DNA from 2 places in the Gordonia sp. PS3 genome. Region 2 is predicted to be linked to the other one. Evidence: riboswitches for the same ligand, from Rfam matches in the RefSeq annotation. Region 2 holds a riboswitch; the other holds the start of a gene.
What was found. A riboswitch is a leader RNA that binds a small molecule or an ion and turns the genes downstream of it on or off. The one in region 2 is predicted to bind cyclic di-AMP.
Positions count from the first base shown of each region.

Region 1: it holds a riboswitch for cyclic di-AMP, as region 2 does, so the genes downstream of both, ACE11G_RS14340 (transglycosylase family protein) here and ACE11G_RS06880 (C40 family peptidase) in region 2, are expected to answer to the same signal.

Region 1 is NZ_CP169524.1:3,106,413-3,113,395, reverse strand. It holds gene ACE11G_RS14350 (helicase-associated domain-containing protein) at 1-475, opposite strand, end outside; gene ACE11G_RS14345 (hypothetical protein) at 522-704, shown strand; gene ACE11G_RS14340 (transglycosylase family protein) at 852-1,484, opposite strand; cyclic di-AMP (ydaO/yuaA leader) riboswitch at 1,493-1,685, opposite strand; gene ACE11G_RS14335 (flavin reductase family protein) at 1,949-2,479, opposite strand; gene ACE11G_RS14330 (hypothetical protein) at 2,476-2,685, opposite strand; gene ACE11G_RS14325 (cold-shock protein) at 2,802-3,221, shown strand; gene ACE11G_RS14320 (DUF2771 family protein) at 3,244-3,828, opposite strand; gene ACE11G_RS14315 (MFS transporter) at 3,907-5,703, opposite strand; gene ACE11G_RS14310 (DUF3027 domain-containing protein) at 5,846-6,628, shown strand; gene ACE11G_RS14305 (sacsin N-terminal ATP-binding-like domain-containing protein) at 6,609-6,983, shown strand, end outside.
Region 2 is NZ_CP169524.1:1,486,888-1,493,870, reverse strand. It holds gene ACE11G_RS06900 (long-chain fatty acid--CoA ligase) at 1-1,023, shown strand, start outside; gene ACE11G_RS06895 (glycosyltransferase family 4 protein) at 1,154-2,272, opposite strand; gene ACE11G_RS06890 (peptidase MA family metallohydrolase) at 2,269-3,624, opposite strand; gene ACE11G_RS06885 (C40 family peptidase) at 3,670-4,716, opposite strand; gene ACE11G_RS06880 (C40 family peptidase) at 4,805-5,380, opposite strand; cyclic di-AMP (ydaO/yuaA leader) riboswitch at 5,399-5,598, opposite strand; gene ACE11G_RS06875 (DEDD exonuclease domain-containing protein) at 6,151-6,983, shown strand, end outside.

The DNA.
Region 1 (6,983 bases), 1.6 Mb from region 2:
GAGTCGACTCCGCGATGGGGCCGAGCAGATTGTGAGCCCGCCACGGCAGGGCGGCGGGCAGATGCGCCCCGGCGATCCAGTCGGTGTGCCTGCCGCGCCGGCGGGGGCCGGTGCCCCACAGCAGTGCACGGGTGACCATCTGGTCGAGACGCGCGTCGACGTCGCCGCGCCGCGCCCGCCGACCGAGACGGGCGACGATCGCGTCCCGGCTCACCGGCCCGAGGAGTTCCTTGCGTTCGCCGATCGCACTGGACGCGTCGAGAAAGGCCTCGATCACCGCGACCGCCAGAAGGTCGAGCCCTTCGCCCGCCAGGGAGATCGACGCCGCCGACAGCGCGCGCTGGGCGAGGACACCGGTGCCGCGGGGCGGGGGAGAAGCGAGGTCGGGCCGGGCGATCAGCAACTCGACGAGCGCATCGTCGGACCGCTCGGCGAGATCGTCGGCCAACCCGCGCAGCGGCAGGTCGGGACTCATTCGGACAACTGTACCGCCGGTTCAGCGGGCATGGCACAATGAGGCCGTGGCTAAGAAGAGTGGATACGTGGACAACGGTTGGCCGACGGATATCGGTGAGCAGCACGCGGTGACGGAGTTCACCTCTCACCTGGCGGGTGCGCTCTCGCCGTTCGGCGATTACTACGAGCTGCCGCAGCCCGTCGACAGCCTGCCGTACATCCAGTCGAAGACCGTCGTCAACCGCTGACCTGACCTGAGCTCTGCCGAGACCGGCCGGACCGTGTGGTCCGGCCGGTTTTCGTGCGTCATGTGTCACGTCGGTGCGGGAGCGGTCGCAAAATGCGAGAAGACCCCCGCCGAAGCGGAGGTCTTCTCGGATGAACTTCTCGGGTGATCAGGGGAGGTTGATCAGGCCCTTGTTCTGGTTGTAGAGCTTCAGCTGGTCCGGGGTGAGCTGGTAGCCGGAGTCCTTGGCGGCCTTCCAGGCGCTGCGCACCTCGGGGCTCACCTTGGAGTCGTTGACGACCTTGTCGATCTGCTGCTTGGCCTCTTCGGTGTTCTTCGCGTCGGCAGACTTGGCCAGGCCGGTCTTCGGGGCGTCCTGCTGCTTCGGTGCGAGCGGGTTGGCCGGCTTGGGGGTGGCCGGGGCGCTGCGCTGGGTGGGGCCCGAGAGGGGACCGCCGCAGGTGGGCCATGCGCCCTTGCCCTGGGTGGCGAGAACGCGCTCGCCGACGGCGATCTGCTGCTCGCGGGTGGCCTGGTCGGCGCTCGGTGCGTACTGGGTGCCGCCGTGGGCCGCCCAGGTGCTCGGGCTGAACTGCAGGCCGCCCTGGTAGCCGTTGCCGGTGTTGATGGCCCAGTTGCCGCCGGACTCGCACTGTGCGACCTGATCCCACTCGGAATCGGTCGCTGCCGAGGCGTGACCGCCGCCCATCAGGGCCGCGCCGCCGCCGATGACGGCCGACGTGAGGGCGATCTTCGCGAAAGTCTTGGTATTGGTCGTCTGCTTCGAGTGACGTCCGGACATATGTCTTCGTTTCCTCTCTCCACGCGCCTACGAGGTGAGCTGTCGGGTTCGGGCTGAGAGGTGCCCGGTCCGGCTCGCGTCACTGGGTGCGACGTCTGCCGGGCTTAACCCCAAGGCCGACCACCGAGGTGATCGACCGGTTCCCGGAGGATTGTGGGTCCCCCGTCCTCGCTCCTGAAACTGCATCAGCGGGTGTCCTGCCGGCGGAGCGAGGTTGGGCGCGACCGGCGGAACGGGCGTTCGGGTGGTCGCCTGGGTGGCGGCCGTCATGAACACTACGTCGTCGAGCCCGCGAGAACATCTGATGCGAAGAGGTGCTCTGAGGTGGCGTGAAGCGGCCGATCGGGCGTCGTGGCACGTCCGTGCTGCTCACGGCACTGATACCCGTCTCGTATCCCGTTTGTTATCGGGTTGTTATGTGACAAAGGTCACATCCTGATTGAGAGTTCCGACACGCCGGTATGTCAGGATTGCGCGCGTCGAGCTTCGAGCGCGCGGAAGCTGCTGGCGTGGAAGACAAGTGGTTCGACGTTCGGGTCGCAGCGCAGGGCGTCGATGGTCAGAAGCACCACGAGGTGGTCGCCCGCGGGGATCTCTGAGAACACCGTGCATGCCAGGTGGGCGGCGGCGCCGGGAATGAAGACCGCGCCCGAGTCGTCGGCGATGGGGCGTACCCCGGTGAACCGGTCCTCCGGCGGCCCCGCGAGCCTGCGGCAGACGTCGCCCTGGTGCGCGGCGAAGACACTCACGCCGACGGTGCCGCCCCTCAGTGCGGGCCAGGTGGTGGAGCCGTTGCGGACGCACACCGACACCAGCGGCGGATCGAGCGAGACGGTGGTGAAGGCGCTGGCGGACATCCCGATCGGGTCGCCCCCGGGATCGTCGCCTGTGCGACACACGGCCACCACGCCGGACGGGAAGCAACTGAAAGCTCGTTTGAGTTCGGTCTCGTCGCTGACGGGCCGCAGCGGCCGGTCCGGGTCGATGCGGTTCACCGGCTGCGCCGGCCGGACAGCAGGGCGAACACGATCCCGAGCAGCAATCCCAGCGGTGCGCCCATGGCCAGAACGTAGACGGTCGTGACGACGGCCGTCCCGGTGTCCCGGACCGCCGGGAACAGCAGGGCGATGCTCGCGATCATCCCGATGCCGAACATGACGACGGCGACCCCGAGCAGGCGTGAGGACTTCTGGGTCTGCATGGCGTCAACGGTAGCCCGAACGCTAGAATCTGTTGCAGCGCGCCTCCGCTCGGACTGCCATCGGGCCAAGGCGCTTTTGTCTGTGGCAGACCAGATCAGTTGTGAAGGTGAGCACTGTGCCGACCGGCCGGGTGAAGTGGTACGACTCCGCGAAGGGCTTCGGGTTCCTGTCGCAGACCGACGGCGAGGATGTGTACGTCCGGGCCAACGCGCTGCCCTCGGACGTCTCGGAGCTGAAGGTCGGACAGAAGGTGGAGTTCGACATGGCGGCGGGACGCCGCGGCCCGCAGGCGCTGCGCGTCACGGTCCTCGAACCGGCGCCCAGTGTCGCGCGCAACACGCGCGAGGCGGCACGCCGCGAGCGGGACGCGAAGCGTCTCTCGCCCGACGAACTGCACGGGCTCATCGCCGATCTCATCACCTTGCTCGAAGGCAAGGTGCAGCCGGATCTGCGCAACGGCCGCTATCCCGACCGGAAGACCGCCCAGCGGATCTCGGACGTCGTCCGCGGCGTCACACGCGAACTCGACCGCTGAGGCGGGCCTCCGTCCGGCCGAGCTAGCCGCGCTGGTCGGGCAGCGTCGCGGTGTTCGGAATGCGGAAGTCGACCGGCAGAGTCCGGATCGAGAAGGTGCCGCGGATCGACAGGTCGACGTCGAGCGAGTCGTTGTCCTGGCCGGGGGTCTTCTCCCGGTACGCCGAGATCGACGACACCTCCACGCCCATCAGCACCCGATCGGGTTCGCTGTGCAGAATCTGCGTGAAAGTGGTGCCCGGCAGGTGCAGCCACATCACGCGTGCGATGCCCCGTGGTGTCGCGTATTCGGCGATGAGCGTCCACGGCCCGTCTGAGATCTCCTTCGGAACGCTCAGGGTCACCCGCTCGCCGATGGCGACCGGGTGGTCGTAGGTGCGGAGCTTGAACTTGCCGTTCCGGTCGACGAGTCGGCAGTCGTCCATCTTCACCGAGCACCAGTACGACGGTTCGGCCCGGGTCAGGTGGTCGCCGGCCTGGAACGAGATGGTCGGCAGCGGCTTCTCGTGTCCCCGGACGAGCAGCGTGGTGGCGCCGGCGATGATCACCAGGGCCGCGACCACCACGGCTCCGATGATCGCGAGGGCCTTCTTGTCTCCCGGTTGCATCACGTCGAATACGTCCTTCGGTTAGGGGGCGGGGGCTGGGGGATGTGCGGGCTCGATCAGGGGCGTGTCGGCCGCGGCTCAGCGCGGTGCGCGCAGATGGTCGGGCACTTCGATCGGCATCGTCGGGGCCGCGTGATCGGGGCGGCGGCCGCCGAAGCCCGGCACCATCGTGGAACCGCGGCTGGTCAGGAAGGTCTGGACGAGACCGATTCCGACGAACACGGTGACCACGGTGAAGCCGATCCACAGCTCGGTGGGCAGGAGCACACCCAGGGTGGCGCCGAAGACCCAGCAGAGTTGGAGCACCGTCTCCGACCGGCCGAATGCGGACGCCCGGGACTCCTCCGGTAGATCGTCCTGGATGCTCGAGTCCATGCAGACCTTCGCGATGGCGCTGGTCGCCGAGCCGATGAAGCCTGCGACGACGACGAAGATCAGCGAGTTGAAGATCGCGGCCAGCAGACATCCGACGAATGTGGCCGCGGTGGACCACACGACGATCGCGGTGGGATTGCGCAGCTCGATCCGCGTGCCGAGGCCGTTTCCGGCGGCGTTGCCGACGCCGGCGGCGGCACCCACCGCACCCAGCATCATCAGCTGCGCCCAGCCGGAACCCAGGTGGTCCTGCGCCTTGGCGTAGAAGGCGATGTACAGGGTGAGAAACCCGGTCAGGATGCGGATGGTTCCGTTGCCCCACAGTCCGGTCACCACCGAACGGCCCAGCGGCTGGCGCATCTTGGCCGCCAACCGCTTCGAGAGGCTCGGCTTGTGGGCCCGCTCGGTGGGGGCCTCGGCGTCCGGACTGCCGCGGTAGGTGATCGTCGTCGGGACCTCGCCCTCGGTCACCTCCACCCACGACGGGATCTTCATGCAGTAGTAGCCGCCCATCGCGGCGACCAGCACCAGCCAGATCATCGCGCCCGGAACGTGGAAGGGGAGGAACTTGCCGAGCACCATCTCGAGCGCGCCCGCGATGCCGCCGCCGACGATGGTGCCGCCGATCAGGCCGAACGTGGTGAGCCGGGAGTTGACGCGGGGCAGATCGATCGAGGGCGGCAGCACGCGCGGTGCCACGGCCGATTTGAGCACCCCGAACGATTTCGACAGGACCATGAGCCCGAGGGCGCACGGATAGAGCACCCACGGCTTGTACGTGAGCTGCCCGGATGAGGAGTCCCACGAGGAGTTCACGATGATGAGCAACCCGAGGACCGCGCGGAGGCCGAAGGTCGCGGCCATCGCGATTCGCCGCCCGTTCTGCAGCCGGTCCAGAAGCGGCCCGATCAGCGGTGCGATGAGCGCGAACGGTGCGATCGTCAAAGCCAGGTACAGGCCGACGTTGACCTTCGATTCGCCGGTGGCCGCGGCGAAGAACAGCGTGTTCGCCAGCGCGACCGCCATCGCGGCGTCGACGGCGCTGTTGGCGATCACCGGCAGCGTGAGCGCGGTGAGTCCGGACCGGTCGGCGCCGTCGGCCGTCGCCGCGCGATGCACCATGTTCACGCCGCGGGCGGTGAAGTACTTCGACCGCCGCGCGAAGACCCGGACCACCGTGACCTTCTCGGGTGGAACGTATTCGGTGCCGCGGCGACGGTCCTGCGCGCCGGCCTCCGGCTTGATCCGGGTGGTCGGCTGGTCGACGGGTTCGGTCTGCGGGTCGAGCGGGGGCAGATGCGGGTTGCGGGTGCGCGGAGGCAGATAGCCCTCGCTGGCCGGACGTTCGCGGGACTCGAACGGTCGGGTGGGCACGCGCGGTCGCGGGTCGGCCGGGTAGTTCGCCTGGCCGGGATGCGGCGCCGGCCGCCGCGGAGACCGCGGAGACTGCTGCCGGTCACCGCCGTGGGGGCGGTTGTCACCGGGTTGACGAGGATTCACGTCATCAATTGTTCCCTATGACGCGGACAAGGCTGGGAACAGGCGGCGCCCGATGCTTCGTGCGTGCCTCGCCGATCCCGCGAATCGTCTGCGAAAGGTGCCTGACGTGCATTACCCCGGGCCGCTATTGCACACTGGAAGGGTGAGTGTTGCATTCGAGAACGGCGCCCTGGTGGATGCTGTCGCCTTCGCGCGCGAAGCATTGATCGCCGACGGCGAAACGCCTGGTGAGCATCTGGGGGCGCGCTCGGAGGGCGAGTACGCCGCCACCCACTACTTCGCCGCCGAAGTCCCCGGCTACCGGGGTTGGCAGTGGTGCGTCGTCGTCGCGGGTGCGCCCGAGTCGAGGGAACTGACGGTCAGCGAGACCGTCCTGCTCCCCGGCGACGGCGCTCTGCTCGCCCCCGAATGGGTTCCCTGGGTGGATCGCGTCGCGCCGGGCGATCTCGGTCCCGGCGATCTGCTGGCCGCGCCCGCCGACGATCCGCGGCTGGTCCCCGGGCAGATCGACACCCTCGACGTCGATCCCATCGACCGGGATCAGGTGGGGCAGGTCTCGGCGGAGATCGGCCTCGGACGCAAGCGCCTGCTCTCCTTCGAGGGCCGCGCCGACGCCGCCCAGCGCTGGTACGACGGCGAATTCGGTCCCGATTCGGCGATGGCCCGCAACGCCCGGCACTCGTGCGGGACCTGTGGTTTCTACCTGCCCCTCGCCGGAGCGCTCCACGGCGCCTTCGGCGTCTGCGCCAACGAGCTGTCCGCCGACGGCCGCGCGGTCTCCGCGGAGTACGGTTGCGGCGCGCATTCGGACGTACGGCCCGCACCGGGCAATGGCAGCCCGGCCTACGACGCCTTCGACGACGGTGCCGTCGAGGTCGTGACGCTGCCGGCCGTTCCGGCGAGCGATGCCCCGGCCGGAGACTGATCCCGCGGATCCGTTCGGGACCGCGGACCTGCGCCGGAGCACCCTGCAGGGCTGGCTGTCGTCGCCCACCCGTCTGGCCGAGGACGCTGCGGCCGAGGCGGAACTTCTCGAGATCGGTTACCGCGACCGCCTCTTCACCGAGCTCGCGGCCAATGCGGCCGACGCGGCGAGCCTGGCCGGCATCGACGGCCGAGTGGCGGTGTGGGCCGACGGCGCCACCGTCCACGTCGCGAACACCGGTGCGCCGCTGACGGCCGCCGGAGTCCGGTCGCTCACGGCGCTGCGCGTGTCGCCGAAGAGCCCGCTGATCCACGGCGGGACCACCGTCGGCCGCTTCGGCATGGGTTTCCGTGCC
Region 2 (6,983 bases):
AATCTGCTGCCGACTTTCTCCGTCTTCAAGCCGTCGCTGATCCTGTCGGTCCCCCGCGTCTTCGAGAAGGTGTTCAACTCGGCACGCCAGAGTGCGCACGACGGCGGGAAGGGCAAGATATTCGATCTCGCGGCCGACGTCGCCGTGCAGTATTCGACGGCCGCCCAGAACGGTGACGTGGGCCTGCTGCTGCGCGCGAAGCACGCGGTGTTCGACAAGCTGGTGTACGCCAAGCTGCGCGCCGCGCTCGGCGGGGTCTGCGAACTCGCGATCTCCGGCGGCGCACCCCTCGGTTCGCGCCTCGGACACTTCTTCAGCGGCGTCGGCATCCCCGTCTACGAGGGCTACGGCCTCACCGAGACCACCGCCGCGATCACGGTGAACACCCCCGGCCAGGTGAAGGTCGGCACCGTCGGCCGGCCCATCCCGGGCAACGCCGTCCGGATCGCCGACGACGGCGAGATCCTGCTCTCCGGCGAGGTGGTCTTCACCGGCTATTGGCGCAACGACGAGGCCACCGCTACCGCGATCACCGACGGCTGGTTCCACACCGGCGACATCGGAGCGCTCGACCAGGACGGCTACCTGAGCATCACCGGCCGCAAGAAGGAGATCATCGTCACCGCCGGCGGCAAGAACGTCTCGCCCGCGCCGATGGAGGACATCATCCGCGCGAGCGCACTGGTGTCGCAGGCCGTGGTGGTCGGCGATCAGAAACCGTTCATCGGCGCACTCATCACGATCGATCTCGAGGCCTTCCCGGCGTGGAAGGAGCGCCACGGCAAGTCCGCCGACCTCAGCGTCGCCGATCTGGCGCAGGACCCCGACCTGCTGGCCGAGGTCCAGGAGGCCGTCGACGCCGCCAACGAGACCGTCTCCCACGCCGAGACCATCAAGAAGTTCCGCATCCTCCCGACCGACTTCAGCGAGGACTCGGGCGAACTGACCCCCACGCTGAAGGTGAAGCGCAACGTGGTGGCCGACAAGTGGGCCGAGGAGATCGCGGCGATCTACCGCAAGTAGCCGCCGGTGCGTGCCTGCGGGCACCGAGACGCGGTATGACGATCCCCGCGAACCCCTTCCGACGGGGTTCGCGGGGATCGTCAGTTCAAGCGCGTGGGGCGGCGTGGTCGGCCGGACCGGACGGCGCTCGTCACAGCAGCCGCATGAGGCGCACGGCCTGCATCTTCCACTGCCAGTTCTCCACTGCCCATTCGCGTCCGGCCTCCCCCATCGCCGCAGCGAGCCGCGGTGAGGAGAGGATCTCGACGATCGCCCCGGCGACGGCGGCCCGGTCACGGCCGTCGACGACGGTGCCCGTCAGGCTCTCGCGCACCGTCTCGGGCGCCCCGCCCGAGTCGCCCGCCACCACCGGCACACCGCTGGCCGAGGCCTCGAGAAAGACGATGCCGAGGCCTTCCACGTCGAGGCCGCCGCCCCGGGTGCGGGTCGGCATGGCGAATACGTCGGCCATCGCGTGGTGCATCGGCAGTTCCGCGGCGGGGACGCCGCCGGTGAAGGTCACCGAATCCATCACGCCGTTCTCCTCGGCGAGCCGGTGCAGCGCATCGGCGTAGGGACCGCCGCCGACGATCATCAGCCGCGCGTCGGGAATTGCGTCACGGATCGCGGGCCACGCCCTGATCAGCATGTCCTGGCCCTTGCGCGGCACGAGCCGCGACAGGCAGAGCACTGTGGGTGCGTCGCCCAGTCCGTAGCGCTCCCGCAGCACGCGCCGCGCCGTGGAGTCCGGCGCGAACCGGTCGACGTCCACTCCGCAGGAGACGTACTCGAGCGATGCCCGCGGGCCGAAGGCCGCCGCGAACCGGCCGCGGGTGTAGCGGCTGACGTAGGTGATCGCGTCGGTGTGGTCGCCGATGTACCGGAGTACCTGGCGGGCGCCGGGCAGCATCGACCACCCGACCTCGTGACCGTGTGTGCTCGCGACGATCCGCCGAGCCCCGGCCTTCCGGAGCTTGGGCCCGAGGACCGCGAGCGGAGCCGCCGCGCCGAACCAGACTGTGTGAACATCGTTGTCGCGCACGAGATTCGCGGTCCTTCGCAGCACTCCGGGAGTCGGCAGCATCAGGCTCGTGGGATGGCGGACGATCCGGTACGGAGCCGCGCAGTCGTACTCCTCGCAGCCCCGCCACGTCGGCGCGTAGACGATGACGTCCTCCGGCGGGAGGAAGGCGATCAGGTTCTCCAGGTACGACTGGATGCCGCCCGGCCGAGGCGGGAAGTCGTTGGTGACAAGCAGCGTTCGTCTCACCGGCGCACCTGGGTGCGCAGCCATGCCTGCCAGTCGGCGACCACCGTCGACTTGTCGGCACCCAGCGCGTCCTTCATCGCGTCGTCGGTGGTCGAGGTGTCTCCGCCCTTGCCGACACCGATGTACATCTTCTTGAGCTTCTCCTCGCCGAACTTCTGGCCGACGAAGGCCGCAAACGACCACGCCTCCTGATAGGCGATCCGGGCCGCGTCCGAGTCGACGGAGAACGACCCGTCCGAGGGCAGCGCCTTCGGAACGTCGCCGGCGGCCACGGCAGCGGCCAATTCCGGTGCGGCGTCGACGAAGTCCCGGTAAGTGCCCTTGCGGCCCACGTACTCCGGAACGCCCTCGGTGAGCCACAGCGGCGCGTTCTCGGCGGTGTTGAGCCGCGAGGCGACGTGCGTGAGCTCATGGCGGATCACGACGGCGAGCGCCGGCTTCGACAGGGCACGGGCGGCGGGCGTGAGCACGATCCGCTGTCCCACCACCTGCTGATTCTGACGATCGATCATGGTGTACACGGTGGCGGCGGCAGCAGCTGAGGTGTCGACCGGAACGGTCCTCGTGAGTCCGGAGAACTGAGCGCCGTCGGCGGTGGAGATCACCGCGATCCGCCGGACCCAGTCGTCGCCCCAGAACTTCGATACCTCATCCACCGCAGCGGGCAGGATTTCGGCGACCTGAGCCGCGGTCTTCTCCGCGCCCCGGTAGCACAGAACCGTCGAGGTCCCCCCGGAGGTGCGCACGTCGTTCGCCGACAGCCCCGGAAACGCCCACGGCCCCACCTCGGGTGCCTTCGGATTCTCGCGTGAGGCCTGCGACGGGTCGGGCGCCAGGCCACCGTCGCCGACGACTTTCCAGTCGTCGCCGTATCGCGCGAAGGTCAGGCTCTGGTGGAGGGTCACCGTCGGTTCGTCGAGTCCAGGCGACGACGCGCCGCCCAGCGCGTAGTCGAGATCGACGGGCGTCACCCAACTGTCGGAGGCGCCGGCCGCTTCGAGCTTCGCCTCGAAATCCGGTTCGAGAAGGTGCTCCGGACCGGTCTGGGGCGCCACTCGATAGCGGAATTCCTTGAGTTTGAGCGGCTTTCCCACCGGCGCCGATGCGAAATCGGCAGCCACGGCGTCGAGCCGATGCCGGAACTCGACGGTGGCGGCCGGATCGATGAGTTCGGACAGGCCTCTGCGGTCGCCGTTGCGCAGCGTCGACGACAGTTGGTCGAGCAGGGCGGTGACGCCGTCGTAGCGCTGCTGTTCGAACGGGTTCAGCGGCGTCGTCGCGACCGTCGGAGACGAAGAGGCCGATGGGTGATCGGCAACGGAGCCACAGGCGGTGAGCGACGCGGCAGTCACGGCCGCCAAGACAGTGGCCGCGATCGCGGCACGCTGGGGGCGCACTCAGTACCGTCGCGCGGAGTTGTACGGGCCGGCCTTGTCGATCGGCACCACCGCGACCGGCACACCGAAGGTCGATGCGTGCACCACGTAACCGTCGCCCACATACATCCCGACGTGCGTGGCATCCGGGTAGTAGATGATCAGATCTCCCGGCTCGAGGTCGTTGCGATCGACCGGGGTGCCGCCTGCGAGCTGAGCCTCACTGGTCCGCGGAATCGAACGTCCGGCCTGCTTATAGGCCCACAGCATCAGGCCGGAGCAATCGAACTGGTTCGGCCCGGTGGCGCCCCAGACGTACGGATCACCGATACGCGAGATCGCGGCCTGGACGGCCACGAGTTCCGGAGAGGTCCCCTTCGGCACGGCCCGGGGGTCGAAGTTGTACTTCGGCCCGCGCAGCGCGGCGAGCTGCTTGCCGGTCATCGACTGGTAGATGGCGCGGATCTGAACGGCTTCGATCTGCAGATTCGCCTGCTTGGCCTGCAGTTCACCGCGCTGCTTCTCCGAGGCGGCAATGGCCTGGGTCGCGGCTGCGGCGGTCTTCTCGGCCTCCGATTTGGCGGCCTTGGCCTCGCGTGCGGTCTTCACCACCGACCGCAGGTCGGCAGCCGACTGGCGGGACATCACTTCCAGACCCGACATGTTGTCGAGGAGATTCTGGGGCGAATCGCTCACCAGCATCGCGTAGAGGCGGTTGATGCGAGCTCCGCGGTAGCTGACGCGCGCGAGGGCGTCCACCTTCTTCTGGGCCGCGTCCATCTGGCCCTGCATCGCGGTGAGCTGATGGGCCGCCTTGTCGGCCTTGCGTCGTTCGACGGCGACGATGCGGCGCTGCTTGTCGTACTCGACCTGCGCGGCGTTCATCGCCTCGGAGGTCTTCTCGGCGTTCACCGAGAGCGAGCGGTACTTCGAGAGCAGTTGGTCGGGGGTGCGCGCCGGGTCGGCTGACACGGGGGCCCCGACCATGATCGTCGACGCGGACACGGCTGCCAGCCCGAAGGCGGCCGCCCGTCTGAGCGTCCGGGACGTTCGACTCTTCAACACCACTCGCACTCGATCCTTCATACCCGTGAGGGCGGGCCGGCGCACATCACGCCGTCCCGCCCTTCACCGAAGTTCAAACGGCAGTCGCTGCTCAGTAGCGGCGAATACCCGTCAGGTTCCACGCGTTCACCTTGTCGCGCTTCACCGGAACGCCCTCGGTGGACGAGTGGACGAAGATTCCATTGCCGGCGTAGATGCCTGCGTGGCCGCCGCCGTTGAAGATCAGGATGTCGCCGGGCTGGGCCTGTGCCAGCGATGCGACGGGGGTGCCGCCGCCGAGCTGACCGTAGCTGTCGCGCGGGATGATCTTCCCGGCCTGCTTGTAGGCCCACGAGGTCAGACCCGAGCAGTCGAAGGCGTTGGGGCCGGCCGCACCGTAGACGTACGGCGCGCCGATCTTGGACTCCGCGTAGCGCAGCGCCTTCTTGGCGCGCACCTGCTGCGGGGTGCCGATGTCCAGGCTCGGGGCCTGCGGGGCCTTCGGCACCAGGTTCTGCGGCAGTCCCGGAACGTCGAAGGTGCCGACGTTCGGAACGGTCACCGGAGTGGCATGTGCGGGAGCTGCGGCGAACGCCAGCGATCCGCCGATGGCGATCGAGCCGGCGAGCACTGCGGACTTGGCGGCCTTACGGCCGGCACTGGTCTGCTCCAAACTATGTTTGCCCACGAAAACACGTACTCCTTGTTGTTCTCCCTTATCGCCGACCGGGTTAGCTGTCGGGTTCGGGCCGGAAGAGATGGACCCTACGCAGGCAGAAAGAAGCCCGAAGCTTCAATCCTTGTGCGATTCACCCCAATCCGCACGCACGATTCGCATCGGTCGCACGGAGGAAGTGGTTCCCCGGTTCGCCCCCGTTGGTGAGGGCGATTAGGCGATGACCCACCGGGCACCCGGACTGCTCCGGGACATCCCTGACTGGAAGGTCTCGGAAAGATTACGAAACCCTGACAGCGATGTCCACCGGCCCGCCGTAGGCGCGCCGTCCGCTACCGGCTCACACGGCGCGGAGGCCACCCGGCCACGACTCCCGGAAAGTGTCATCACCTGCGACGACACCCCGTTTGGCCGCACCCGCGACCTCAGGGGAGATCAATTCTGTGTCAGCGAACACATCGATCGCGTCGGCGAGTTCGGCACCGGCGGGGTCAGTGTTCTCCATGACCCCATAACCGCTGGTGGGCGGACCGAAGAAGACCTGCATCATGCAGTCGCCGCAGGCTCGCGCTCGCATCGGACACCGCGCACAGTCAATTTTCATGTGATCTGCCTCTCATCATCTCGGTGGAGACGGCGAAACCGGGCAATCACGTTGTCCGCGACCCGAAGACGTCTCGTCGCCGTCGACCTCGGGTGGAGACTACGACGCCCCTACGACATCTCCGTCCGCCGAAGCGCGTCGGGCCGGGGCTGTCAGAGCCCCGCCGTACGGTTCGGCCATGACCGTCGAACAGCTGTCGTTCGCCGACCTTCCCGAGGCCGACGAGTTCACCTCCGCTCCGTTGCGGGAGACCACCTTCGTGGTGGTCGACCTCGAGACCACGGGCGGGAGTCCGGAGAACGACCGCATCACGGAGATCGGTGCGGTCAAGATCCGTGGAGGCGAAGTGCTCGGCGAGTTCGCGACGCTGGTCGACCCCGGGCGCGCGATCCCGCCGCAGATCGTCGCCCTCACCGGAATCACCACCGCCATGCTCTACGACGCGCCAGCCGTCGAGGCGGTGCTGCCGTCCTTCGTCGAGTTCGCCCGCGGGTGCGTCCTGGTGGCGCACAACGCCCGCTTCGACATGGGGTTCCTGCGGAGGAGCGCTGCCCGAGCGGGCCTGCCGTGGCCGTTCTCCGCGTCCCTGTGCACTGTGGTGATGGCCCGACGGATTCTGAGCAGGCAGGAGGCGCCGAGCGTCAAACTCTCCGCGCTGGCCGATCTGTTCGACGTCTCGGTCCGGCCGACCCACCGTGCGCTGGACGACGCCCGTGCCACGGTCGACGTCTTCCATCGACTTCTGGAGCGCGTCGGCGACCAGGGGGTGCGAACGGTGGGCGATCTGACCACGTATCTGCCCCGGGCGACGCCGGCGATGCGCGCCAAACGCACGATGGCGTCCGGGCTCCCCCATCGGCCGGGCGTCTACCTCTTCCGCGGTCCGTCGGAGGAGGTCCTATATATAGGTACCGCCGTCGACCTCCACCGTCGCGTCTCCGGGTACTTCAACGGAAGCGACACCCGCACCCGGATCGCCGAGATGGTCTCACTCGCGACCCGCGTCGATCA